4 regions of the Streptomyces sp. NPDC058051 genome follow, and region 2 is predicted to be linked to each of the others. Evidence: riboswitches for the same ligand, from Rfam matches in the RefSeq annotation. Region 2 holds a riboswitch; each other region holds the start of a gene.

Region 1 (5,845 bases), on a different contig from region 2:
GACGCCTGGAGTTCGGCGAGGTAGCCCGTGCGCTCCATTACGGCCTCCAGGACCACGGCCGGGCCCGCACCGGACTCGACGATCGTGCCCAGCTCCTCCATCAGCGTGTTGAACCGTTTGACGGCGTTGGCCGACCGGGCCGCCATGCCGTACGCCTCGTCGACCCGGCGCAGCGCCTGCGGGAAGGTGATCTTCTCGCGCAGGGACAGCGCGTCGATCATCGCCTCGGCGCGGTCGCCGATGCCGCGCTTGGGCACATTGAGGATGCGGCGCAGCGGGACGCTGTCCTCGGGGTTGGCGAGGACCCGGAGGTAGGCCAGGACGTCCCGGACCTCCTTGCGCTCGTAGAAGCGCACGCCGCCGACGACCTTGTAGGGCAGGCCGACGCGGATGAAGATCTCTTCGAAGACACGGGACTGCGCGTTCGTCCGGTAGAAGATCGCGACGTCGCCCGCCTTGGCGTCACCGGCGTCGGTCAGCCGGTCGATCTCGTCGGCGACGAACTGTGCCTCGTCGTGCTCGGTGTCGGCGACGTAGCCGGTGATCCGGGCGCCCGTGCCGGCGTTCGTCCAGAGGTTCTTGGGGCGGCGGCTCTCGTTGCGCTCGATGACCGCGTTGGCGGCGGACAGGATCGTCTGCGTGGAGCGGTAGTTCTGCTCCAGGAGGATCGTGGTCGCGTTCGGGTAGTCCTCCTCGAACTGGAGGATGTTGCGGATGGTCGCGCCTCGGAAGGCGTAGATCGACTGGTCCGCGTCACCGACGACGCACAGCTCGGCGGGGGCGTCGCCCTCGCCGGCCGGGCCGACCAGTTCGCGTACGAGGGTGTACTGGGCGTGGTTGGTGTCCTGGTACTCGTCGACCAGGACGTGCCGGAAGCGGCGGCGGTAGTGCTCGGCGACGTCGGGGAACGCCTGGAGCAGGTGGACCGTCGTCATGATGATGTCGTCGAAGTCGAGTGCGTTGGCCTCGCGCAGCCGGGACTGGTACATCGCGTAGGCCTGGGCGAGGGTCTTCTCGAAACCGTCGGCAGCCTGGCCGGCGAAGGTCTCCTCGTCGATCAGCTCGTTCTTCAGGTTGGAGACCTTGGCCGTGAAGGACTTCGGCGGGAAGCGCTTGGGGTCGAGGTCGAGATCGCGGCAGACCAGGGCCATCAGCCGCTTGGAGTCGGCGGCGTCGTAGATGGAGAACGACGAGGTGAAGCCGAGCTTCTTCGACTCACGGCGCAGGATGCGTACGCACGCGCTGTGGAAGGTCATGACCCACATGGCGTTGGCCCGCGGTCCGACGAGCTGTTCGACGCGCTCCTTCATCTCGCCCGCGGCCTTGTTGGTGAAGGTGATCGCCAGGATCTGGCCGGGGTGCACTCCGCGCTCGGCGAGGAGGTGGGCGATCCGGTGGGTCAGCACCCGGGTCTTGCCGGAGCCCGCCCCGGCGACGATGAGCAGCGGGGAGCCCGCGTGCACCACGGCGGCGCGCTGCTCGGTGTTCAGCCCGTCGAGCAGCGCCGCGGCGTCGATCACTGGGCGGTGCGCGCCGTCGCGGTAGTACGCGTCCCTGGGCGGTGGGGGCCCGTCGAACACGCCCGCGAAGAGGTCCTCCGGCACCTCTTCGGGTGCGGAGTCCTCGGGGGGCGGCGGGGGCCCTTCCTCCGTGTGCTGGAGGCCGGCCAGGAAGCTGTCGTCAAAGAGGCTGCTCATCGCTTGTCGAGTCTAGGCCGCCGCACCGACACGCGAGGGCCGCATGGCGAACCGCACCCCGCAGACGGGCACGCAAAGAGAGCGGATCTCCACACCGGGTGAGGGATTCCGGGCTGCCGTCCGCCCTGGCCGCCCCACCGCACCCAGGTCACGAAAATGTATCGGGCATATCGAACATCGACCTTCACAGCGGCCCCACGGGTTGGCTAGCGTGCTCGACCGGGTGGTCCGTACCCCCTGAGGCGAACCACGCCGAGCGGACACCCGCGCCGAATCCGGGCTGCCCTCAGAGGAGTTCGGAACCGGGGACCCATACGCAGCACCGGGGTGAATCGGTCCATGTCCCCCACTCGGACCGTAGGGCAGCCTTCCGTTCCGCCCGAACCCGACAGCTAACCCGGTAGGCGCGCCACGGAAGGAGATGCCGGCCTTGGCGTCGCATCGCAAACCGCGCACCCGCGTGCGCACCACCACACCGGCTGTCGGCCTCACGACGGCCGCACTGGCGACCGTGACCCTGCTCTCCACGCAGAGCGCCACAGCCGCCCCCGCTCCGAAGCCCAGCGTCGAGGACGTCCAGAAGAAGGTCGACGACCTCTACCGGCAGGCGGGCACCGCGACCCAGCAGTACAACCGGGCGAAGGAAGCCTCCGCCACCCAGCGCGCCAAGGTCGACGGCCTGCTGGAGGAGGTGGCGAAGCGCGCCGACAAGCTCAACGAGGCCCGCAGGACGCTCGGCGCCTACGCCGCCGCCCAGTACCGCACCGGCTCCATCGCGCCGACCGCCACCTTCTTCCTGGCCGACGACCCGCAGTCGTACTTCGACCAGAAGCAGCTGATGAACCGGATGACCGATCAGCAGCAGAAGGCGGTCTCGGACTTCCGTACGGAGCAGGTCGAGACGTCGAAGAAGCGCGCCGAGGCGGTACGGAGCCTGGAGACGCTGACCACGGCGCAGAGCACGCTGCGCACCAGCAAGGAGAACGTCCAGCAGAAGCTGGGCGAGGCGCGCACGCTGCTGTCGAAGCTCACCGCCGAGGAGAAGGCACGGCTCGCGGCGCTGGAGCGCAAGAAGGAGGAGGAGGCCAAGCGCAAGGCGGCGGAGCTCGCCAAGCAGCAGGCCGCCGCCAAGGCCGAGGCGGAGCGCAAGGCGGCGGAGGCCGCGAAGGAGGCGGGCTCCGGCAGCGGCACCGGAACCGGTGCGGACAGCAGCGCCACCACCAAGGCGGAGAAGGCCCTCGCCTTCGCCGCGGCCCAGATCGGCAAGCCGTACGTATGGGGTGCGACGGGCCCGTCCTCGTACGACTGCTCCGGGCTCACCCAGGCGGCATGGAAGGCCGCCGGCGTCGACATCCCGCGCACCACCTGGGACCAGGTGGAGATAGGTACCCGGATCGCGACGGCCGATCTCCAGCCGGGCGACCTCGTCTTCTTCTACGACGACATCAGCCACGTCGGCATCTACAAGGGTGACGGGATGATGATCCACGCACCGAAGCCGGGGGCGAATGTGCGCGAGGAGTCGATCTACTACATGCCGATCTACGGCAGCGTGCGCCCGGCGTAGCACGCGGAGCACCTCTGCCCTTGTCCTTCTACGGACCTCGGGGCGATCCCTGTCCGGGCCCGAGGTCCGGGCGGGGCCCGAAGTCCGGGCGGGAGCCGAAGTCCGGGCGACGGCCGAAGTCCGGGCAAGGGCCGAGGTCCAGGAAGGGCCCACGGCCCGGTCGAGGGCCGACGCCCGGGCAGGGACTCAAGACCCGGTCAAGAGCCGACGTCCGGGCAGGATCCAGAGCGCCCGGAAGGACGACGCGGGCCGGGCTCAGGTCCAGAGCGTGGCGATGAAGATGTTGACGAGCGTCAGCCCGCCCACCGCCGCGAAGGCCCCCTTGTCGACCTTCTCCTCGTCCCGCTTGATGTAGACGAGCGCGAGGATCACGACCAGGAACAGCAGCTTGATGCCGATCTTGATGTTGTTCACCTGATGATCGTCGGCCTGGTTCAGCCCGACCAGCGCGACACCGGTCACCAGCATCGTCAGCGCGCCGTGCAGCATCGCCGGGACGAACCGGGCCGTGCCCGCGCCCATCGCCTTCATCTGGGTCAGGAAGCCGCCCAGCAGGCAGGCGATACCGATGATGTGCAGCGCGACGAAGACATTGATGAGTACGTCCATGGGTCCGCAGCCTAGCCCCGGCCATATCACCATCCCACGGGCGGGTGCGACTTCCTGGCACTTCACTCGCGTCTGCACCAATTGCCTGACTCTGGTGCAATTTTTCCGATCAATCTGCGACAAGGCCGCGCCAACTTCGGACAATAGGCGTCATTACGACTCTTCCCCTGGCCCCGGGCTTAGCGTCCTGACCAGGTGACCGGCTTCACCGCCGCTCCGCACCCGGACGGCATCCCGGTCACCCCGCCGAGAGATCCGGCGGCGGGCCGCTCCCCCTGTTGGCGGCCTGCCCCGGGCCTCCGGCGGGCCCGCCGGTAGTCCCCGACGGGCAGTCGCCAGGAAGGACGCACGCCCTCGTGGCAGCGCACCGGAAACCCAAGCAGCGCCCGTACATCGGCTCTGCTGCCCGCACCGCAGCCACCCTCGCCTTCGCCGGGGCCGCCACAGCTGCCGCTCTGCCAAGCTCCGCGCACGCCGATCCCCAGCGCACCCCGGCCCAGGTCAGGGCCGAGGTGGACCGGCTGTACCAGGCCGCGGAAGTCGCCACCGAGCAGTACAACGGCGCGAAGGTGAAGGCGACCGCCGCCGCCGAGGCCGTCGACGCCCTGCGCGACGAGGCCGCCCGCCGGACCGAGCGCCTCAACGCCGCGCGCAACGCCCTGGGCTCGCTCGCCGCCGCGCAGTACCGCACCGGCAGCATCAACCCTTCCGTACAGCTGGCGCTCTCCTCCGACCCCGACCAGTATCTGGAGCGCGCCTCCTACCTGGACCGGATCGGCGACCGCCGGGCCACCGAGGTCGACGGGGTGGAGCGGCACGTCGCCCGGATCGCCCAACTGCGCTCGCAGGCCAAGGGAGAGCTGGCCGCACTGGCCGCACGCCAGGCCGAGCTGAAGAAGCACAAGGCCACGATCAGGACCAAACTGGCCGACGCGCAGCGGCTCCTGGCCACGCTGTCCCCCGCCGAACGCGCCGCCTACGACGACGCGGACAGTGCGCGCGCCGCCGGTCGTGCGGACCGCGGCATCGCACGCGGCCCCGTCCAGGCACCGAGTGGCCGCGCCGCCGCGGCCATCGCGTTCGCCTACGGGGCTCTCGGCAAGCCCTATGTCTGGGGTGCCACCGGACCGTCCGCGTTCGACTGCTCCGGGCTCACCCAGGCCGCCTGGCGCTCCGCCGGTGTCTCACTGCCCCGGACCACGTACACCCAGATCAATGCCGGCCGGCGCGTGTCACGCTCCGAGCTCGCCCCGGGCGACCTGGTGTTCTTCTACTCCGGCCTCAGCCACGTCGGGCTCTACATCGGCAACGGTCAGATGATCCACGCCCCGCGCCCGGGAGCACCGGTCCGGATCGCGCCGATCGACCAGATGCCCCTCGCCGGGGCGACCCGGGTGGCATAGGCTCCCGACGCCGATGCGCACCGACCCGGCGCCGGACCGGCCACCACCGGACCCGTCACCACCGGACGGACCGTCACCGGACCAGCCGCCACCGGACGGGCCCGGCGTCGGACCGACCCGGCGTCGGACGAGCCCGCATCGGACCAGACCCGCCCTCGCGTCAAGCGACCGGAGGACCACCGCACATGCCCATGGACGCTGATGTCCAGACCCACGCCCGTACGCTCGCCCTGCGCTCCCCCGACCATCTCCGGGTCGGGCCCTTCACCGTCCGGTACAACCCGAACTGGTCAATCAAGTACGCCAATTACGCGATACCCGACCAGGACGCGGAGCCGACGGCCGAGGACGTCGACGCCCTGATCGCGGTGTTCCGCGAGCACGGGAGGCTGCCGCGGCTGGAGTTCCTGCCCGGCTGGGCGCCCGCCGTCGAACCCGCGCTGCTCGCCGCCGGGTTCACCGTCGAGAACCGGGCCCCGATCCTGGCCTGCGCGCCGGGCGACCTACTGCCGCCGAAACCGGTGGACTCCCTCGCGATCGCCGAACCGGCCACCGACGCCGAGTTCGAC
Region 2 (5,845 bases):
CAGTACAACGCCCGTGCCGCGCAGTCCGGGCCGCTCGCGCAGGCCAGGGCCTCGCAGGAGGTCATCGAGGAGCAGACCGCGCTGGCCGAACGGCAGGCCGCACTTGCCGCGCAACGGCTCGAAGCGGACGTCAGGCGACCGGCGGACGCCGAGGCATACCGCCAGCGCACCCTCGCGGAGGCGGCCCGTGACCGGGCGCAGTTCGAGGCCGACGGCGGTGCGTACACCGAGCGGACGCTCGCCCAGGCGCAGGCCGACGCCAACAGTGTGCGCGCGGCCTCGCTGCGCGACGGCAACCAGGAGCTCATCGCGGCCAACCGCATCGTGGAGAACCTGCCCGCCCTGGCCGACGCCGCCGCCCGCGGCATGTCGGGGGCCGACCTCACCGTCCTCAACGGCACCAACGGTGTCAACGAGATGGCGGCGGGCGTCGTCAGCCAGGGGCTCGCGATCCTCCACTCGCTGCAGCGCGGCGCGAGCCCGATGAAGCCGGCGTCGTTCGCCGGGAAGACCGCTCCACGGATCACCGAGACGAACTGAGCGGGGCGCGGGCGGCGCGAGGGCTGCGCGCGGACGGTGGTTCGAGGGATGCCAGGCAGGCATGGTGCGCCGGTGGTCGTGGTGCGGTCGGTGGTCATGATGCGCGCGTGGTCATGAGTGCGCTGGACATGCCGTACAGTTGTATTCACCGACGCGGGGTGGAGCAGCTCGGTAGCTCGCTGGGCTCATAACCCAGAGGTCGCAGGTTCAAATCCTGTCCCCGCTACTGAAGATTCAGGCCCGGCACGCATGACGCGTGCCGGGCCTGAATCATGTCTGCGCCGTGTTGCGCACGCGGTACGCCCGGCCTGCGTGTCGTGGAGTGGTAGACCCGGCGGCCTGTGAGCTGCGCCACGTGCGCACCCCATTGGCCGATGACGATTCGCCGCACGACGTCGCTCCGGCGAGCCTGGGAGTGGGCGCGGTACCGTCCGCAGCCGCGCGTGTACCGGGCAGGAGAGCACAGGTGGGGAAGCGGCTGAAGCGGCGTGGTGGACACGGCGAGGACAGCGGAGCCCTCACCCGGCGGTTCGTCCGCAAGCTGCCCGCCCTGATGATCATCGGCGGAGTGGTGTTCGACGCCTTCACGCCGCCGACCTTCACCGCCATTCCGCTCTTCGTGGCGGCGCCCCTGATCGCGGCACCCTTCTTCTCGCTGCGCAGCACCATCCGCACCGGTATCGCCGCGACGCTGGCCGTCATCGTGCTGCGCGTGTACAACAACAAGCTGCCGTTGGTCGTCCCACTCATCGAACTGCTCACCCTGGTCACCGTCTCGGTCCTCGCGGTCGTGATCAACACGGTCGTGCGGCGCGGCAACGAGCAGCTGGCTTCCGCGCGGGTCATCGCGGAGACCGCCATGCGGGCGGTGCTGCCGAAGCCGTCCGACCGGATCGGCGGGCTGCATGTGGCGGCGCGGTACGAGGCGGCGCAGGCGGACGAGTTCGTCGGCGGTGACCTGTTCGCCGTGACGGACACCCCGCAGGGGGTGCGGCTGGTGGTCGGGGACGTACGGGGAAAGGGGCTCGACGCCGTCGAGTCGGTGGCGGTGGTCATCGGGGCGTTCCGGGAGGCGGCCGAGCAGGAGCGTTCGCTGGAGGGTGTGGCGCAGCGGCTGGAGCGGGCACTGGCGCGGGAGGGGACGCGGGGCGGGCTGGATGCCGTCGAGGGCTTCATCACCGCGGTACTGGCCGAGATCCCGTCCGGGGTGAACCGGGTGCGGGTCGTCAACCGCGGTCACCCCGAGCCGATCCTGCTGCACTCGGACGGGGCACTGGAGGTGCTGCGGCCCACGGCGCCCGCGCTGCCGCTCGGGATGGGGCTGGGGGCGTGGCCCGACCGGGCCGACGAGTGGGATCTGCCGGCCGGGACGACCCTCCTGCTCTACACCGACGGTCTCTCCGAGGCGAGGGATACCGAGGGAGTCTTCTACGATCCGGCGGCCCGGTTGCGTGGACGGATCTTCCCGGGGCCCGAGGAGCTGCTGTCCGCGCTGACCGATGACGTACGGCGCCATACGGGGGGCGAGACGACTGACGACATGGCGCTGCTCGCGGTCATACGGCCCGCGGAGGGGCAGCCGGACCGGCGCAGGACCGTGAGGATCGTGGGCGTGGACGAGATGTGACGGGCGGGGGCGGGGGGCTTGTGGGGCGTGCGGGTGTGGGGGTGGCGGTGTCGGCGGGCGTTTAGTGGGGTGCGCGTCGTGCGGTCCGGCGGTGACATCGGCACGCGATGCCACCGTGCGTAATCGAAAGGCGTCGCTCCGCATAACAGTTGACGCAACGTCAGAAACCCGGTAGTGGCTGAAGGGTAATTAACTCATCCAGTTACGCGCGATTTTGTCCAGTAAAGTCCAGGCCAAAGACGTGAACGATCAGTGGGAACGGCTTGGAATCAGGCCCGTGCGTCTATTAACGTTCGATAACGCAGCGCGGTCGTCCCAGCCGTCGTCAGTGGCGGCACCGTGCGCGAGCGCCGAATTCCGCAAGGGAACCGGGGAACCACCTACATGGGGTGAATCGGACACCTGTGTCTCGTGAGAGGCAGTGGCGTCCGTAGGAGACCTTCCTGCTCCGAACCCGTCAGCTAACCCGGTAGGCGAGAAGGAAGGAAAGGAGTGCGCCCCCGTGGCGTCCAACAAGCCTGCCCCCGAGTCCCCCTCGCGCTTCAACCCCGAGTTCGGTTCCGACTTCGGCGCTGACTCTGGATCAGGATGTGGTTCCGGTTACGGAACCGCCGGGACGGGAACGGCGTTCGGCGCCGATTACGGCACCGGGCCCGGCGGCTTCAACCCCGAGTTCGGCGGCGACCTCCGCGCCGACGAGCATGGTGAGCCCGCCCGAAGCTGGGACGAGTGGAACCCCACCGAGGAGTCCGTCCGCCCCGTGCGCGGCAAGCACCGCGTCGCCAAGCAGCGCAACGGACTTGCCCGTAGCTCCACGGTGCTCGGGGTCGGCGTCATCGCGGCGGTCGGCGCGGGCGGCATGGCCAGCGCGCAGAGCAAGCCGCCGGTCTCCATCTCCCTTCCCGACGCCATCACGAACAACCTTCCCGACGCCAAGTCCCTTCCCGGTGTGGGCTCCCTGTTCTCCGGCGAGTCCGAGGCCGACAAGGCCGAGATCGCCGCCGCTGCCGCCCCGCTCACCACTGCCGGCCTCACCGCGGTCGACGCCGAGCAGGGCACGACGGACGCCGGCGAGGCCCTTCGCGCCCGCATCCTCCAGCAGGCCGAGCAGCAGCAGGACGCCGCCGACGCCGAGGCCAAGGCGGCTCAGGAGAAGGAGGCCGCGGAGAAGGCCGCCGCCGAGGCCAAGAAGCAGCAGGACGCGGCCGAGGCCAAGGCCGCCGCCGAGAAGAAGAAGGCGGAAGAGGAGGCCAAGGCGAAGGCCGAGGCACTGCGGCTTGCCAAGCTGGCCGCCAGCTACGCCATCCCGACCTCCTCGTACACGATCACCTCGACGTTCGGCCAGGCCGGCTCGATGTGGTCCTCCGGGTACCACACCGGTCTCGACTTCGCGGCGCCGACCGGCACCCCGATCAAGGCCATACACACGGGCACCATCACGTCGGCAGGCTGGTCCGGTTCGTACGGCTACCGCACGGTGCTGGAGCTTGAGGACGGTACGGAGCTGTGGTTCTGCCACCAGTCCTCGATCGGCGTGAGCGTCGGGCAGAAGGTCACCACCGGTGACACCATCGGACGGGTCGGCGCGACCGGCAACGTCACGGGCCCGCACCTCCACCTGGAGGTCCACACCCCCGACGGCACGGGCATCGACCCGATGGCCTGGCTGCGGGACAAGGGCCTCACCCCCTGATCGGCCGACCCGCCCCTCCCCACCCGCGTGATCCGAACCGGTTCACCGGTTGTTGAACTCCGGCAGTCCTGACGCTCACCCCCCGACGTCAGGGCTGCCGGTTCTGTCGGAGTCGAGGCCGCGGTGTCCGGTTCTGTCAGAACCGCGGCCCGGGGCCGGGGCCCGGCGCAGGGACTCGACGCCCGGTCGGCAGTGGAACGGTCACCCGTGCGTCGGAATAGCGGAACAGCCGGAATTCGTTATGCCGCTTATGACTTCTCTTCGCAAGCTGGGCCCTTCCGATCTCCAGGTCTTCCCGCTCGCACTCGGCGGCAACGTCTTCGGCTGGACGGCTGACGAGGCGCACTCGTTCGCCGTTCTGGACGCTTACGCCGCGGCGGGCGGCAACTTCATCGACACCGCCGACGCCTACAGCGCCTGGGCTCCGGGCAACGAGGGCGGCGAGTCGGAGACCGTCATCGGCAAGTGGCTCGCGGCACGCTCCAACCGTTCCGACATCGTCGTCGCCACCAAGGTCGGCGCCCACCCCTCGTACAAGGGGCTCTCCGCCGCGACCATCAAGGCCGCGGCCGAGGAGTCGCTGCGCCGGCTCGGCACCGATCACATCGATCTGTACTACACGCACTTCGATGACGAGACCGTCCCGGTCGAGGAGATCATCACCGCCCTCGACCAGCTGGTGAAGGAGGGCAAGGTCCGGGAGATCGCCGCCTCCAACATCAGCCCCGCGCGGCTTCAGGCGTCCCTGGACTTCTCGGAGCGCGAGGGCCTGGCCCGTTACGTCGCCCTGCAGCCGCACTACAACCTGGTCTCCCGCGACACGTACGAGGGCGAACTCCAGGACACGGCCGCGCGGGCCGGGCTCGCCGCCGTGCCGTACTTCGCCCTGGCCTCCGGCTTTCTCACCGGCAAGTACCGGCCGGGCGCCTCGGTGGAGAGCGCACGGGCCGAGAAGGCCGGCCAGTACCTGGAGTCGGAACGGGGGCCGAAGGTCCTGGCCGTGCTCGACAGGGTCGCTCAGGAGCACGACGCGGAGATCGCGACCGTTGCGTTGGCGTGGCTCGCGTCCCGGCCCACCGTCGCCGCGCCGATCTCCTCGGCCCGTACAGTCGAGCAGCTGCCCGCGCTGGTGGCCGTCGCCGATCTCTCGCTGACCGAGCAGGAACTGGCCGACCTCACCGAGGCATCCGCCTGACGAGGACGTTCAGGACTCCTCGCCCTGTTGGCCCTGTTGGCCCTGTTGGCTGTTCGCCGTTCGCGGTTGCCGTTCGTCCTTCGTCGCTTGCGGACGGCCGTGCACCAATTGCCTGCCCCAGGAGCCCCGCGCTTCTGGGGCAGCACGCGCGGGGCATGCGTGCGATTCCGGGTGCGTCATCGCTCCTGGGTCCTGAGCCCTGTCACGGAGACGGCGGCCGGTAGGGGTATTGAGGCCGGGGCGGGTTCAGATAAGGGTTGTAGCCGTAGCCGCCGTTCTGCGTGTGCTGCGGAAACGGGTGCCGGTACCCGTACGGAGCCGTCGGCAGGTGGGGGCGCAGGCGGCCCGTCGCCTGCGCGGCGTACATGAGGGCGGGAGCGGCCACGTCCCTCCGCTGCCAGAGATGGTGCAGCAGCTCCAGCTCGCGCTCCGCGAAGTCCGGACCCGCCACGCCGCGGCGGGCCTGCCGACGCAGCGAAGCCAGTGATGTCGCGAACGACTCGTACTCGGCGACGGTGCGGGCAGCGGCTCTGCCATGAGCCTTCGCCTGTGCTTTTACATGTGCTGCGACCTGCGCTGATGGCCCACGTCGGGGCGCCGCGTACGCCGCCGCGTATCCCGGCCCGTATGCGTGCGCCGCCCCGGGCCCGGGGCTGATTCCTGGGCCGTACGGGCCTGCCCAGCTTTCCTGAGCCTGGACGGAGTGTCGGTGGCGTGCCGCGTCGCGTGCCACGGTGCGGGCCCGCATTGAGGAGAGGGCGAGCGGCTCGGCAGGGGTCAGCCAGCCGGC
Region 3 (5,845 bases), on a different contig from region 2:
TCGGCCTCGTCCTCGATGGGTGACATGCCCGGCATGGACCACGGGTCGGCACCACATCCGGGCATGCCCGGAATGATGTCCGACAAGGACATGAGTGACCTGGAAGCCTCCAGGGGCAGGGACTTCGACAAGAAGTTCGCCCAGCTCATGATCGGCCACCACGAGGGCGCGGTCACCATGGCCGAGGACGAGCAGAAGAACGGCGGCAACGCCGATGCGAAGAAGCTTGCCGGGGCCGTCATCGCGGCCCAGACCGCCGAGATCGAGAAAATGAACAAGATCATCGCCAGGCTCTGAGTTCCGGCCGGGTGCGGGCCGTCGTCGCGGCGGCGGCCCGCACCCTTCGGGCGTGAGACCGGTGGCGGCCGATCCGTTCGGGCCGGGGCGCGACCGAGCCGCAACACGGCTGCTTGCGGCGGTGACGACTCGAAGGGCCGAAGGCGAAGTCCCGGGTGCCGCGTGGAGGCAGTGACGAGCCGGTTCGCGACGCGCGGTGTGCGACGTGCGCTTCGCGGTCGTGGAGGCGGGAGGCCCGACGCCGATGCCGGACGGTCGGTGAGTACCCGAGGGTGTGGGGCCCTGTGGGTGCGCTCGACAGCAGAGCACCCAGAAGGATATGCGAATGTCCCTATATGGGCGATTTCTATAGAAGTGATCCCTTGGTTAATAAAGGGATGCTTACGGAAGGTTGCCCCTTTCGTTTGGTGCCCGAATTGCCGCTTCTGTTCTCCTCGTGGTGTGAGTCACGTTTGGAGTCCGGGGCGTCCCGGCGCGCGCTCCGGTTCCCTTCTGTGCCGGGGAATTTGGCATTGTCGTGTGAAGTGGATTACTTCCGATTCCATCATTCGATCTTGCAAATGAATTGTGATCCACAAATAGGGGCTTGTTCCTTTCCGTGTTTCTCGCCTACGGTCACCGTCAATCCCGGACGGAACGCCGAATCCTGCCGCCGTCCGGCCATCCGATCACTCACGTACGGCAGGAGCGGGGAACCCAGGTAAGCGCCGATCCGGTATCCGGAACGGCTTGGGGTGAAGTCGCATTCGCGTGCGACCAGACATCTCCAGTCTGAACCCGACAGCTCACCTCGTAGGCGACGGAGAGGAATTCAGCATGTCCGCAACGGGTATCCACCGTCGTCGTCGGCCCATTTCCGTGACGCGCGGTCTCATCGCGGTGACCACGGGTGGAGCTGCTCTCGCGCTTCCGCTGGTCGGCGCCGGCTTCGCTTCGGCCGCACCCGCGCAGAGCGTCACCGCCGAAAAGGCCGGGATTTCGACGGTTGCCACCGTCAAGGAGAAGTCCGCAGAGAAGGACGCGCCGACCACCTATACGGTGATCGCAGGCGACACCCTTTCCAAGATCGCGCGAGGGAATTCCCTCAGCGGCGGCTGGCAGAAGCTGTACGAGGACAACCGGGCGGTTGTCGGCGGCGATCCCGCGCTGATCTTCCCGGGCATGAAGCTGACCATCGGAGCCAAGGCCGAGCCCGCCGCCTCCGCGGCAACGTCGGCCTCGACCGTCGCCGCCCCGGCCCCCGCCCCGTCGGCCGTGACGTACACGAACGACCTGGACGGCTGGATCAAGGAATCGCTGGCCGTCATGGCCAAGAACGGCATCCCCGGCAGCTACGACGGCATCCACCGCAACATCATGCGCGAGTCCTCCGGCAACCCCCGGGCCATCAACAACTGGGACTCGAACGCCGCCAAGGGCACCCCGTCCAAGGGTCTCCTGCAGATCATCGACCCGACGTTCCGTGCCTACCACGTGCCCGGTACGTCGATGGACAGCTACGACCCGGTCGCCAACATCACCGCCGCGTGCAACTACGCGGCTGACAAGTACGGCTCGATCGACAACGTCTACGGAGCGTACTGACATACAGCGGCGCGGAAGGCGGTTCACGACCGACGGGCGCCGAGGGGCCGGACAGGCTCCTCGGCACCCCGCCCGCCGGTCAGGACCGCCTTCCGGCTGTTCAACCGTGTGGACTGCCCACGGACGCGACGCCGTGCGGCGGATCGGCGGAAGCGGCGGCAGCAGGGCCGGTCACATGCTCGGCGAGCCATGACAGCAAGGGATCCAACTCCTTTGCCGCCCGGAGCACGGCATCGACCAACGCCGGCGTGTGCTCCGCGCAGTCCCCGCCCAGCGGGCGGACGGCGAGGACCGAGCGGTGCCGGAGCAGATCGGCCCGCGGATGACCGGCGTCGTACCCGCGCGGCATGCGCTTCATGATGTCCCCGGTGATCCCGTACCCCCGCGCCCCCAGTGCCTCGACGGCGTGCGCCAGCCCGGGTCCGGTGTCCCGCGCGGAAACCGCCTCACGGAACGACGGGATCTGCCCCGGGTCCGGGTAGGACCAGCCGCCCCTGATCAGCAGCCCGTCGAGGTCGAAGCGCAGACCGATCTCGACGTTGCGCGCGATCCGGATCACCGCCGCCTGGTGCTGCCACCACCACGGATCCTTGCGGAAACCCCAGACCGAGAAGTCCTCGTACGCCGCGTCCGCGTCGGCCACGTCGTTGAGCAACGCGATCATGGGCTGCCGTACGAGACGCTCGCGGTCCTTCCGACGTGTCTCACGTGCTTCTTGCGAAGGGCTGCCCTCCAACTGCAGAAGCAGCTCGAACGCTTGCTCTGTCCAGCCGCTGAACGCTCTGCTCATCCGAGAGATCCTAGAGGCTCGGACAGCGCGTCCTCACCGTGCCCCGGCCCCTCCTCGTTCCCGGGTGCGGCGGGGGAGTCGTGCCTTCGCAGCCCTCATCCCCGGGTGCCCTCCGCAGGCCGATGCGGCTTCCGGGGCGGTGGCCGGGGAACCGTGGCCCCCGCCCCCTCCCGGACGGACCGCACCACCGCGTCGTGAAGGTGCCGGCTGTCGTCCTCCGACGGGCACGGCACGGGGCTGCCCGACATGGTGAACCAGTCGCTCGCTCCGGTGTACTGCACAGTGACCTGGGCCGTGTCGTCGGCCCAGGTCGTGTGAACCGTCAGGTCTCCGGACAGGACACCGACCTCGTCCGTGAGCACGCCACCGTGCCCGGAGAACACACCGCGAGTCGTCCATGACGCCCAAGCCATGCTTCCAGGCTGGCATCAAGACCGCGGATGCGCGACCTGCGGCGATGCCCGCCTTCCCGCGCTCCGGACGCCCGCGGCGTGCCGGAGCACGGCGGTGTCAGTTCCAGATGCCGGAGATGTCGGACGCCGAGGCCGCGTTTCCGGCGTGCGTCGTCAGCCCTGCCAGGTCCTCCAGGGTGCGGAGCACGTCGTAGTGGTTGCAGGCGGCGCTGCTGGAACTGTCGGGGGCGACGTGCTGTCCGTAGAAGACGGTGGGGATGCGGTTGTCCGACCGCGTGTTGCCCTCGTCGAACGTGACGACCAGGAGGCTGTTGTGGGTCCTGGCCCAGTCGGCATAGGCGCCCAGTTCGTTCTTGAGCCAGGTGTCACCCGTGGAGACCGAGCAGTCGTGCATGTCGTCGCACAGGTTCGGCACGACGAACGACACCTTGGGCAGCGTGGTGAAGTCGGTCGGGAACTGGGCCATGGTCTTCGCGGTGCTGGTCGGCACATTGGAGAAGCCGAACCAGGGGTTGTGTTTCTGGGCGTAGTCGCCGCTGCTGCAGACGGTCGACCCCTGGCGGGGCAGAGTCTCGTTGTAGCTGGCCCAGGTCTTGCCCGCGGCGATCAGTTCGGAGGCGAGGTCGGGCGCGGACAGGGAGCCGACCTTGACGCAACTGTCGTCGGTACGGCCCTGATCGGAGCCCGAGAACAGCATGTAGTAGTTCGGTTCGCTGGGGTGGGTGAGCGCGAAGGACCGGGTGAGCTCGGCGCCACCCCTCTTGAGCGTGTCGTTGATGTACGGGGCGCCGGAACTGCCGATCACCTGGGCGCGGGAGTGGTTCTCCATCACCACGACCACCACGTGATCGGGGGTGGGGAGGCGGGCGGCCCGTGCGGGGGCCCCGGTGGCGCCCCAGAGGCCGATCGAGGCGATGGCGAGAGCCGCGGCCCCGGCCAGCGCGGTCCGGGAGCGTCGGTTGCGCCTGGATGCCTGGAGCGCGGTCATGACTGTCCTTTGGACCGAGGCGACGAGAGCACACGGGTGTGGGGCGTCGCAGCCCGAGGAGCCGCCGGGTGGACCCGGCCGCGTCCCGTGCGTGAAGAGCAGGCGGACCTCTCCCCCCAGTCTGCCGTGCGGAGCGGCGGGCACGCTGCCCGCCCAGGGGTCCGATCGCCTGACCGGGGGCCGCCGGTCGGCCCGGCGGCGGAGTCGGGGCGTCTCGGACCGTCAAGGTGGGGTCGAAGCGTCCGGGCGGGATCAGGACATCGCCGCATCGTCGGAACAGGGGAGTCGGAGCGAGATGGGTGTCGAGCGGGTGGGAGTCGTGATCCATCAGGGCCGTCCCGAGGCCGTCGCCGCGGCACGCGTCGTGCGCGACTGGTGCGCGGGCGAAGGCGTTCCGTGCACGGACATCGACGTATGGCGCGTCGACGCGCGCAGGCGCGGCGGACGGGAGGAGGCCGATGTCGCGGGCAACCCCGATCTCATCGTGACGCTCGGAGGCGACGGGACCTTCCTGCGCGGCGCCAGGATCGCGGCCAAGAACCGCGCCGCCGTCCTCGGGATCGACCTGGGCCGGGTCGGGTTCCTGACCGAGGTGCCGGCCGCCGACGTCGTGCGGGCCCTCGACGCGGTCCACCAGGGGCGGGCCGACGTCGAGCAGCGCATGACACTGACGATGAGGGCCTCCCGCGTCCTCGAAGTGCCCAAGGACATCGACGCCCTGATGGCCTACGGACGGCGCCCGATGCTGCCGCCGCCCGACATCGACATGGAGGCGGAGGCAGGGGCGGAGGGCTGGGGCGTGGCGCTGGACGTCACCGCTCTCAACGACGTGGTCGTGGAGAAGCTCGCGCGGGACCGGCAGGTGAGTCTCGGTGTCTACATCGGCGGCCGCCTCCTCGCCTCGTACTCGGCCGACGCCGTCATCATGGCCACCCCCACCGGGTCGACCGCGTACAGCTTCGCCGCAGGCGGTCCGGTGGTCTCCCCGCGTATGGACGCCGTTCTGTTCACACCCGTCGCGGCGCACATGACCTTCGACCGGACCGTGGTCGCCGCGCCGGACGAGCCGATCGCGGTGCGGGTCCTGCCGCACTCCGGGCAGGGCGCGGTCACGATCGACGGCCAACTGCGCGGCGTACTGGACGCCGGAGACTGGCTCGGGGTGTACAAGGCGCCGCGGCGACTGCGCGTCGTCAGACTCGGTCCGCACGACTTCTACGGACGGCTGCGTACCCGCCTGCGTCTCACGGACGCTCCGGCGACGGCGGCCGACGGCGAGAGCGCACCCCTCTTCCCGCGGCCCGACGGCCCGGTACCGCACGACCTCGCCCGTCTCCGTCTCTCCCCGGGGAACAGGGACACGGCCGGCACGGGCTGACCGGGCGGGGGAGAGGAACCACAGGCCGAAGAACCGGAAACGCAGAGCCCACGTGGCGTACGACGAAGGAGTCCGGATGACCAGCACCGCCGATCTGCCCGCCGTCGAGAGGGTGACGGTGCCCGACACCGAGCTGGCCGCCCAAGCGACCGAGCTGGTGCGCGACGCGACCGACGACCTGATCTACCACCACTCCCGCCGGGTCTATTTCTTCGGCGCACTCCAAGGACACAACAGGGGGCTGAGCTTCGACCCGGAACTTCTCTACATCGGAGCCATGTTCCACGACCTGGGCCTCAACGAAGAGGCCCGGCACAGCGGGCGCCGGTTCGAGGTGGACGGCGCCGACGAGGCACGCCGATTCCTGCAGAGCCACGGCGTGCCCGAGGACAGCG
Region 4 (5,845 bases), on a different contig from region 2:
ACGCGGACCATTGTGGACCTCCGCACTGACATCGCCGACCTCGACCCGTCCCAAGAGCCGTTCCGGCCCCCTGCGGACGCGGTCCCACGTCCTGTCCCTCCGTGCGCGCGCCCCTCTTTCCCGCGAACTTCCACGGCATGGGAACTTCGCCAGGCGTCCGTGCGCTTGCTTACAGTGGCAGGTCTCGCAGGAAATCCAGTATCGCGATCGAAGGGACGTACATGCCCATGGGTCACACGGCCACAGCCCAGGCCGGCTCCGGCGGCTTGACAGCGACCGAGCACCGTCTGGCCAACGGCCTGCGCGTGGTGCTCTCCGAGGACCATCTGACCCCGGTCGCCGCGGTCTGCCTCTGGTACGACGTCGGTTCGCGCCACGAGGTCAAGGGACGCACCGGGCTGGCTCACCTCTTCGAGCACCTGATGTTCCAGGGCTCCGGCCAGGTCAAGGGGAACGGGCACTTCGAGCTGGTGCAAGGAGCCGGCGGTTCGCTCAACGGGACCACCAGCTTCGAGCGCACCAACTACTTCGAGACGATGCCCACGCACCAGCTGGAGCTGGCTCTCTGGCTCGAAGCCGACCGGATGGGCTCGCTGCTCGCCGCGCTCGACGAGGAGTCGATGGAGAACCAGCGTGACGTCGTCAAGAACGAGCGCCGCCAGCGCTACGACAACGTCCCCTACGGCACGGCGTTCGAGAAACTGACGGCGCTGGCCTACCCCGAGGGCCATCCGTACCACCACACGCCGATCGGCTCGATGGCGGACCTGGACGCCGCGACCCTTGAGGACGCCCGCACCTTCTTCCGTACGTACTACGCGCCCAACAACGCGGTGCTCTCGGTCGTCGGCGACATCGACCCCGAGCAGACCCTCGCCTGGATCGAGAAGTACTTCGGCTCCATCCCGTCCCACGACGGCAAGCAGCCGCCGCGCGACGGCACGCTCCCCGAGGTCATCGGCGAGCAACTGCGCGAAGAGGTGCGCGAGGAGGTTCCGGCGCGGGCGCTCATGGCCGCCTACCGGCTGCCGCACGACGGCACCCGCGAGTGCGACGCGGCAGACCTCGCCCTGACCGTGCTCGGTGGCGGCGAGTCGTCGCGGCTGCACAACCGCCTGGTCCGCCGTGACCGTACGGCCGTGGCGGCCGGGTTCGGGCTGCTGCGGCTGGCCGGGGCCCCCTCGCTGGGCTGGCTGGACGTGAAGACGTCCGGCGGCGTCGAGGTGCCGCAGATCGAGGACGCGGTCGACGAGGAGCTCGCCCGGTTCGCCGCCGAGGGCCCGACGCCCGAGGAAATGGAACGTGCGCAGGCCCAGTTGGAACGCGAGTGGCTGGACCGGCTCGGTACGGTCGCGGGCCGCGCGGACGAACTCTGCCGCTTCGCCGTCCTGTTCGGCGACCCGCAGCTCGCTCTGACGGCCGTACAGCGGGTGCTCGACGTCACCGCGGAAGAGGTCCAGGCGGTCGCCAAGGCCCAGCTGCGCCCCGACAACCGTGCGGTGCTGGTCTACGAGCCGGTCGATGCGGCCGAACCCGCAGACGCAGCGGACACCGATGAGACCGACGCCGAAGACACCGACGCGCACGAAGGAGCGGACAAGTGACCGACGCTGCCGCGACTGGAGTTTCGATGCAGTACCACCCGCAGCCGACCCCCGGCGTCGCCCGCCCCTGGGCCTTTCCCGCGCCCGAGCGCGGTGCCCTGCCCAACGGGCTCACGGTGCTGCGCTGCCACCGGCCCGGCCAGCAGGTCGTCGCGGTCGAGATCTTCCTCGACGCCCCGCTGGACGCCGAGCCCGAGGGCCTCGACGGCGTGGCAACGATCATGTCGCGGGCCCTGTCCGAGGGCACCGACAAGCACACCGCCGAGGAGTTCGCCGCCGAGCTGGAGCGCTGCGGCGCCACCCTCGACGCGCACGCCGACCACCCCGGCGTCCGTGTCTCCCTGGAGGTCCCTGCCTCCCGGCTGGCCAAGGCGCTCGCCCTGGTCGCCGAGGCGCTGCGGGCGCCTGCCTTCGCCGACAGCGAGGTCGAACGGCTGGTACGCAACCGGCTCGACGAGATCCCGCACGAGCAGGCCAACCCGGCCCGGCGCGCCGCCAAGCAGCTCTCCAAGGAGCTCTTTCCGGCCGAGGCCCGGATGTCGCGCCCGCGCCTGGGCTCCGAGGAGACGGTGGAGCGGATCGACTCGGCAGCCGTGCGCGCCTTCTTCGACGCCCATGTCCGGCCCTCCACGGCGACCGCCGTGGTCGTCGGCGATCTCACCGGCATCGACCTGGACGCCCTGCTCGCCGACACCCTCGGCGACTGGTCGGGGGACTCCGCGGAGCCCCGGCCCGCCCCGCCGATCACCGCCGACGACTCCGGTCGCGTGGTGATCGTGGACCGCCCGGGCGCGGTGCAGACGCAACTGCTGATCGGCCGGATCGGCGCCGACCGGCACGACAGCGTGTGGCCGGCCCAGGTGCTGGGCACGTACTGCCTGGGCGGCACGCTGACCTCCCGGCTGGACCGCGTGCTGCGCGAGGAGAAGGGCTACACCTACGGCGTACGGGCCTTCGCCCAGGTGCTGCGGTCGTCGGCCCCGGATTCCGCGTCGGGGGCGACCGGCGCGGCCATGCTCGCCATCAGCGGGTCGGTGGACACGGAGTCCACGGAACCGGCGCTGAAGGACCTGTGGACGGTCCTGCGGACCCTGGCGGCCGAGGGACTGACCGACGGAGAGCGTGAGACGGCCGTGCAGAACCTCGTGGGTGTCGCACCGCTGAAGTTCGAGACGGCGGCCTCGGTCGCGGGCACCCTCGCCGACCAGGTCGAGCAGCATCTCCCGGACGACTACCAAGCACGGCTGTACACCCGGCTCGCGGAGACCGGCACGGTCGAGGCGACCGCGGCGGTGGTCAACGCCTTCCCGGTCGACCGGCTGGTCACGATCCTCGTCGGAGATGCGGCGCGGATCGAGGAGCCGGTCCGGGCGCTGGGCATCGGAGCGGTGTCGGTGGTCGCCGGCTGACGGTCGGTCCGCCCCGGCCGCGGTCGCACCCGCCGCGGCGCAGGACGGTGTCCGGCCCCGCGGCGGGCTTCGGCCGACCGGCCGCGTTGTCGTGTGTGGCAGTCCACCCGTGGGCTGTCACACACGACAGCGAGCAGGCCGGGCGCGGACCGCACCCGTCGGCCGACCGATTCGCCGACCGGCTATGTATCGATATGTCAGCACATAAGGAAGACCCCTGTGAGGCAGATCTCGCCGGGGTCTTCTCTTTTGTCCTCTTTTGGTGGAGAGGTTGCCTGTCTGCCCTGTGGGATGCGCTACAAAACGGCCTGTCCGTTTGGTGAATGAAAGTGCCCCCGCTTAGCGTCGGCTGGGCTGTCCGCCACTCGTATGCCACATCCGTGACGTACCGGGCAGCCATCGCCGAGTCCCCGTCAGGCGCGAGCCTGGGGAGCCGGGGACCCACGCAGTCCCTGGGGTGAATCGGATGTCTGAGCCTCGGTGAGGCCGGGGCGTCCGTAGGAGACCTTCCTGCTCCGAACCCGTCAGCTAACCCGGTAGGCGAGAAGGAAGGAAAGGATCAGCCACTTCATGGCGTTCACCCGTGCCACCGGGAAGCATCGTGCCCCCAGCCGGCTGACGCGCGGCAGCGCGAAGATCGTCGGCGTCGCGACGCTGGCCACCACCGGCGTCATCGGCGGCATGGCCGCCCCGGCCGTTGCCGCGGACTCCTCCACCGGCGAGACCGGACTGAGCCAGGTCATCGCCATCGAGAGTGCTCTCGCCGAGCAGATCGACGCCCAGGCCGACGCGCAGCAGCGCCAGGCCGATGCTGCGGCGAAGGCGAAGGCGGAGGCCCAGCGGAAGGCTGAGGCCGAGAAGAAGGCGGAGGCCAGGAAGAAGGCCGAAGCGAAGAAGAAGGCGGACGCCTTGGCCGAGGCGCAGCGCGCGACCGAGGCGCGGGCCGAGAAGGTCCGTGCCGCCCGGTCCGCCGAGCGCACCCGCCTGGGTTCCTTCCAGCTCCCGGTCGCCGGTTCGTACGTCACCACCGGGTACAAGTCCAGCGGCTCGCTCTGGTCCTCCGGCAGTCACTCGGGCATCGACTTCCACGCCGCGTCCGGCAGCTCCGTCGTCGCCGTCGGCGCCGGTACGGTCGTCGAGGCCGGCTGGGGCGGTGCATACGGCAACAACATCGTGCTCCGGATGACGGACGGCACGTACACGCAGTACGGCCACCTCTCCTCGATCGGCGTCTCCGTCGGCCAGAGCGTCGGCGCGGGGCAGCGGATCGGCCTCTCCGGCTCGACCGGCAACTCCACCGGACCGCACCTCCACTTCGAGGCCCGCACCACCCCGTCGTACGGCTCCGACATGGATCCCGTCGCGTACCTGCGCGCCCACGGCGTCAACGTCTGACCGACGCGCGCCGCACGCAGCACCCCCCAAAGGCCCCGGCAGCAGCTCGCCGGGGCCTTTGCCGTCCCCGGTCTCCGCGCCCGCCCGCAGTGCCTGCGCCCGGGTCTCCGTGCTCGGCCTTCGCGCCCGCCCGCAGTGCCTGTGCCCGGAACCGTCCTGCGGCCAAAGATATTCACGAATTTCCACCCGGCATCGGAAATTCGGCCGCCTTGCAATAGAGTCGCAGAAGAGGCGTCGGTCGGCCGCGTTTCGCGGGGATTAAGGCGGAGGTTCGGATATGCGCATTCCGGCGCATTCGGTATGCACGGCGATCCGTGACGACATCGTCTCCGGTGTCTTCGAACGGGGCGGCCGACTCACCGAGGAGTTGCTGGCGCGTCGTTACGGGGTCTCCCGTGTCCCGGTGCGGGAAGCGCTGCGCACCCTGGAGTCCGAGGGCTTCGTGGTCACGCGCAGACATGCGGGCGCCTGTGTCGCCGAGCCCACCGAGCAGGAGGCCGCCGACCTCCTGGAGGTGCGGATGCTGCTGGAGCCGCTGGGCGCCGCACGCGCCGCTCAGCGTCGCACCGAGGCGCATCTCAAGGTCCTGCGGGGTCTGGTCAGGCTCGGCCAGGAGCGTGCGCGGCGGGGCGAGGGGGAGGACCTGCGCTCGCTGGGCGGCTGGTTCCACGAGACGTTGGCGCAGGCCTCCGGCAGTTCCAGCCTGATCGCGCTGCTCACCCAGCTCCGGCACAAGATCGCCTGGATGTACACCGTCGAGCAGCCGGCCCGTCCGGTGGATTCGTGGGCCGAGCACGGAGCCATCGTGGACGCGGTGGCGCGGGGCGACGCGGAACGCGCCCGGGCCCTGGCCACCCAGCATGCCGAACGGGCCGCGGTCGCGCACCGGCTGCGCCGCAACGACCGGCCGGCCCGAAGGCCGGAGACCGCCCGGGTCGACCGGGTGAGGAGTTCGCAACATTCCGTAAACACCACGAGTGTTCGGCATTAACAATTACGCCGTATACAAAGAGCAGTAATTTCGTGAGGGCTTTCTTTGGGCTGCCCGAATTAGGTCCGCTCGCCCGAGGGCGGGAAAGTAAAAAGCCGCGACTCCGAATAAGGATGTCGCGGCTCTCTCCCGGTAAATGGTTCAGACCGTCTCCGGGAGCTCGTCGAGCCCCTCCGCGACCAGCTTGGCCAGGCGGTCCAGGGCGGCTTCGGCGTTGTCGGCGTCGGACGCGAGCACGATCTCCTCGCCGCCGTGCGCACCGAGGCCGAGGACCGCGAGCATGGAGGCGGCGTTCACTGGACTGCCGTCGGCCTTGGAGACCGTCACCGGGATGCCGGAAGCCGTGGCGGCACGGACGAATATGGATGCGGGGCGGGCGTGCAGGCCCTCGGCCCAACCGACGTTGACGCGGCGCTCAGCCATGGTTCTGCCCTTCACGAATCAAT

Evidence for each region. Region 2 has a riboswitch for cyclic di-AMP ahead of ACFVUT_RS29910 (M23 family metallopeptidase). Riboswitches for the same ligand answer to the same signal wherever they lie in the genome.
Region 1: linked by a shared signal. The riboswitch ahead of ACFVUT_RS34140 (NlpC/P60 family protein) and the one ahead of ACFVUT_RS29910 (M23 family metallopeptidase) in region 2 are both predicted to bind cyclic di-AMP.
Region 3: linked by a shared signal. The riboswitch ahead of ACFVUT_RS17780 (transglycosylase SLT domain-containing protein) and the one ahead of ACFVUT_RS29910 (M23 family metallopeptidase) in region 2 are both predicted to bind cyclic di-AMP.
Region 4: linked by a shared signal. The riboswitch ahead of ACFVUT_RS27360 (M23 family metallopeptidase) and the one ahead of ACFVUT_RS29910 (M23 family metallopeptidase) in region 2 are both predicted to bind cyclic di-AMP.

What each region holds. Positions count from the first base shown of each region.
Region 1 is NZ_JBHVRW010000034.1:47,308-53,152, forward strand. Features, by position in the region: gene pcrA (DNA helicase PcrA) at 1-1,697, opposite strand, end outside; cyclic di-AMP (ydaO/yuaA leader) riboswitch at 1,955-2,120, shown strand; gene ACFVUT_RS34140 (NlpC/P60 family protein) at 2,119-3,264, shown strand; gene ACFVUT_RS34145 (hypothetical protein) at 3,520-3,873, opposite strand; gene ACFVUT_RS34150 (NlpC/P60 family protein) at 4,230-5,276, shown strand; gene ACFVUT_RS34155 (GNAT family N-acetyltransferase) at 5,462-5,845, shown strand, end outside.
Region 2 is NZ_JBHVRW010000024.1:111,618-117,462, forward strand. Features, by position in the region: gene ACFVUT_RS29895 (SPFH domain-containing protein) at 1-540, shown strand, start outside; tRNA gene ACFVUT_RS29900 (tRNA-Met) at 693-766, shown strand; gene ACFVUT_RS29905 (PP2C family protein-serine/threonine phosphatase) at 1,007-2,167, shown strand; cyclic di-AMP (ydaO/yuaA leader) riboswitch at 2,506-2,658, shown strand; gene ACFVUT_RS29910 (M23 family metallopeptidase) at 2,670-3,860, shown strand; gene ACFVUT_RS29915 (aldo/keto reductase) at 4,111-5,055, shown strand; gene ACFVUT_RS29920 (PrsW family intramembrane metalloprotease) at 5,258-5,845, opposite strand, start outside.
Region 3 is NZ_JBHVRW010000010.1:60,845-66,689, forward strand. Features, by position in the region: gene ACFVUT_RS17775 (DUF305 domain-containing protein) at 1-297, shown strand, start outside; cyclic di-AMP (ydaO/yuaA leader) riboswitch at 925-1,109, shown strand; gene ACFVUT_RS17780 (transglycosylase SLT domain-containing protein) at 1,114-1,881, shown strand; gene ACFVUT_RS17785 (DUF2461 family protein) at 1,982-2,671, opposite strand; gene ACFVUT_RS17790 (hypothetical protein) at 2,767-3,084, opposite strand; gene ACFVUT_RS17795 (alkaline phosphatase family protein) at 3,182-4,072, opposite strand; gene ACFVUT_RS17800 (NAD(+)/NADH kinase) at 4,368-5,450, shown strand; gene ACFVUT_RS17805 (HD domain-containing protein) at 5,527-5,845, shown strand, end outside.
Region 4 is NZ_JBHVRW010000020.1:105,250-111,094, forward strand. Features, by position in the region: gene ACFVUT_RS27350 (M16 family metallopeptidase) at 222-1,604, shown strand; gene ACFVUT_RS27355 (M16 family metallopeptidase) at 1,631-3,013, shown strand; cyclic di-AMP (ydaO/yuaA leader) riboswitch at 3,404-3,570, shown strand; gene ACFVUT_RS27360 (M23 family metallopeptidase) at 3,584-4,408, shown strand; gene ACFVUT_RS27365 (GntR family transcriptional regulator) at 4,686-5,399, shown strand; gene ACFVUT_RS27370 (HPr family phosphocarrier protein) at 5,541-5,822, opposite strand.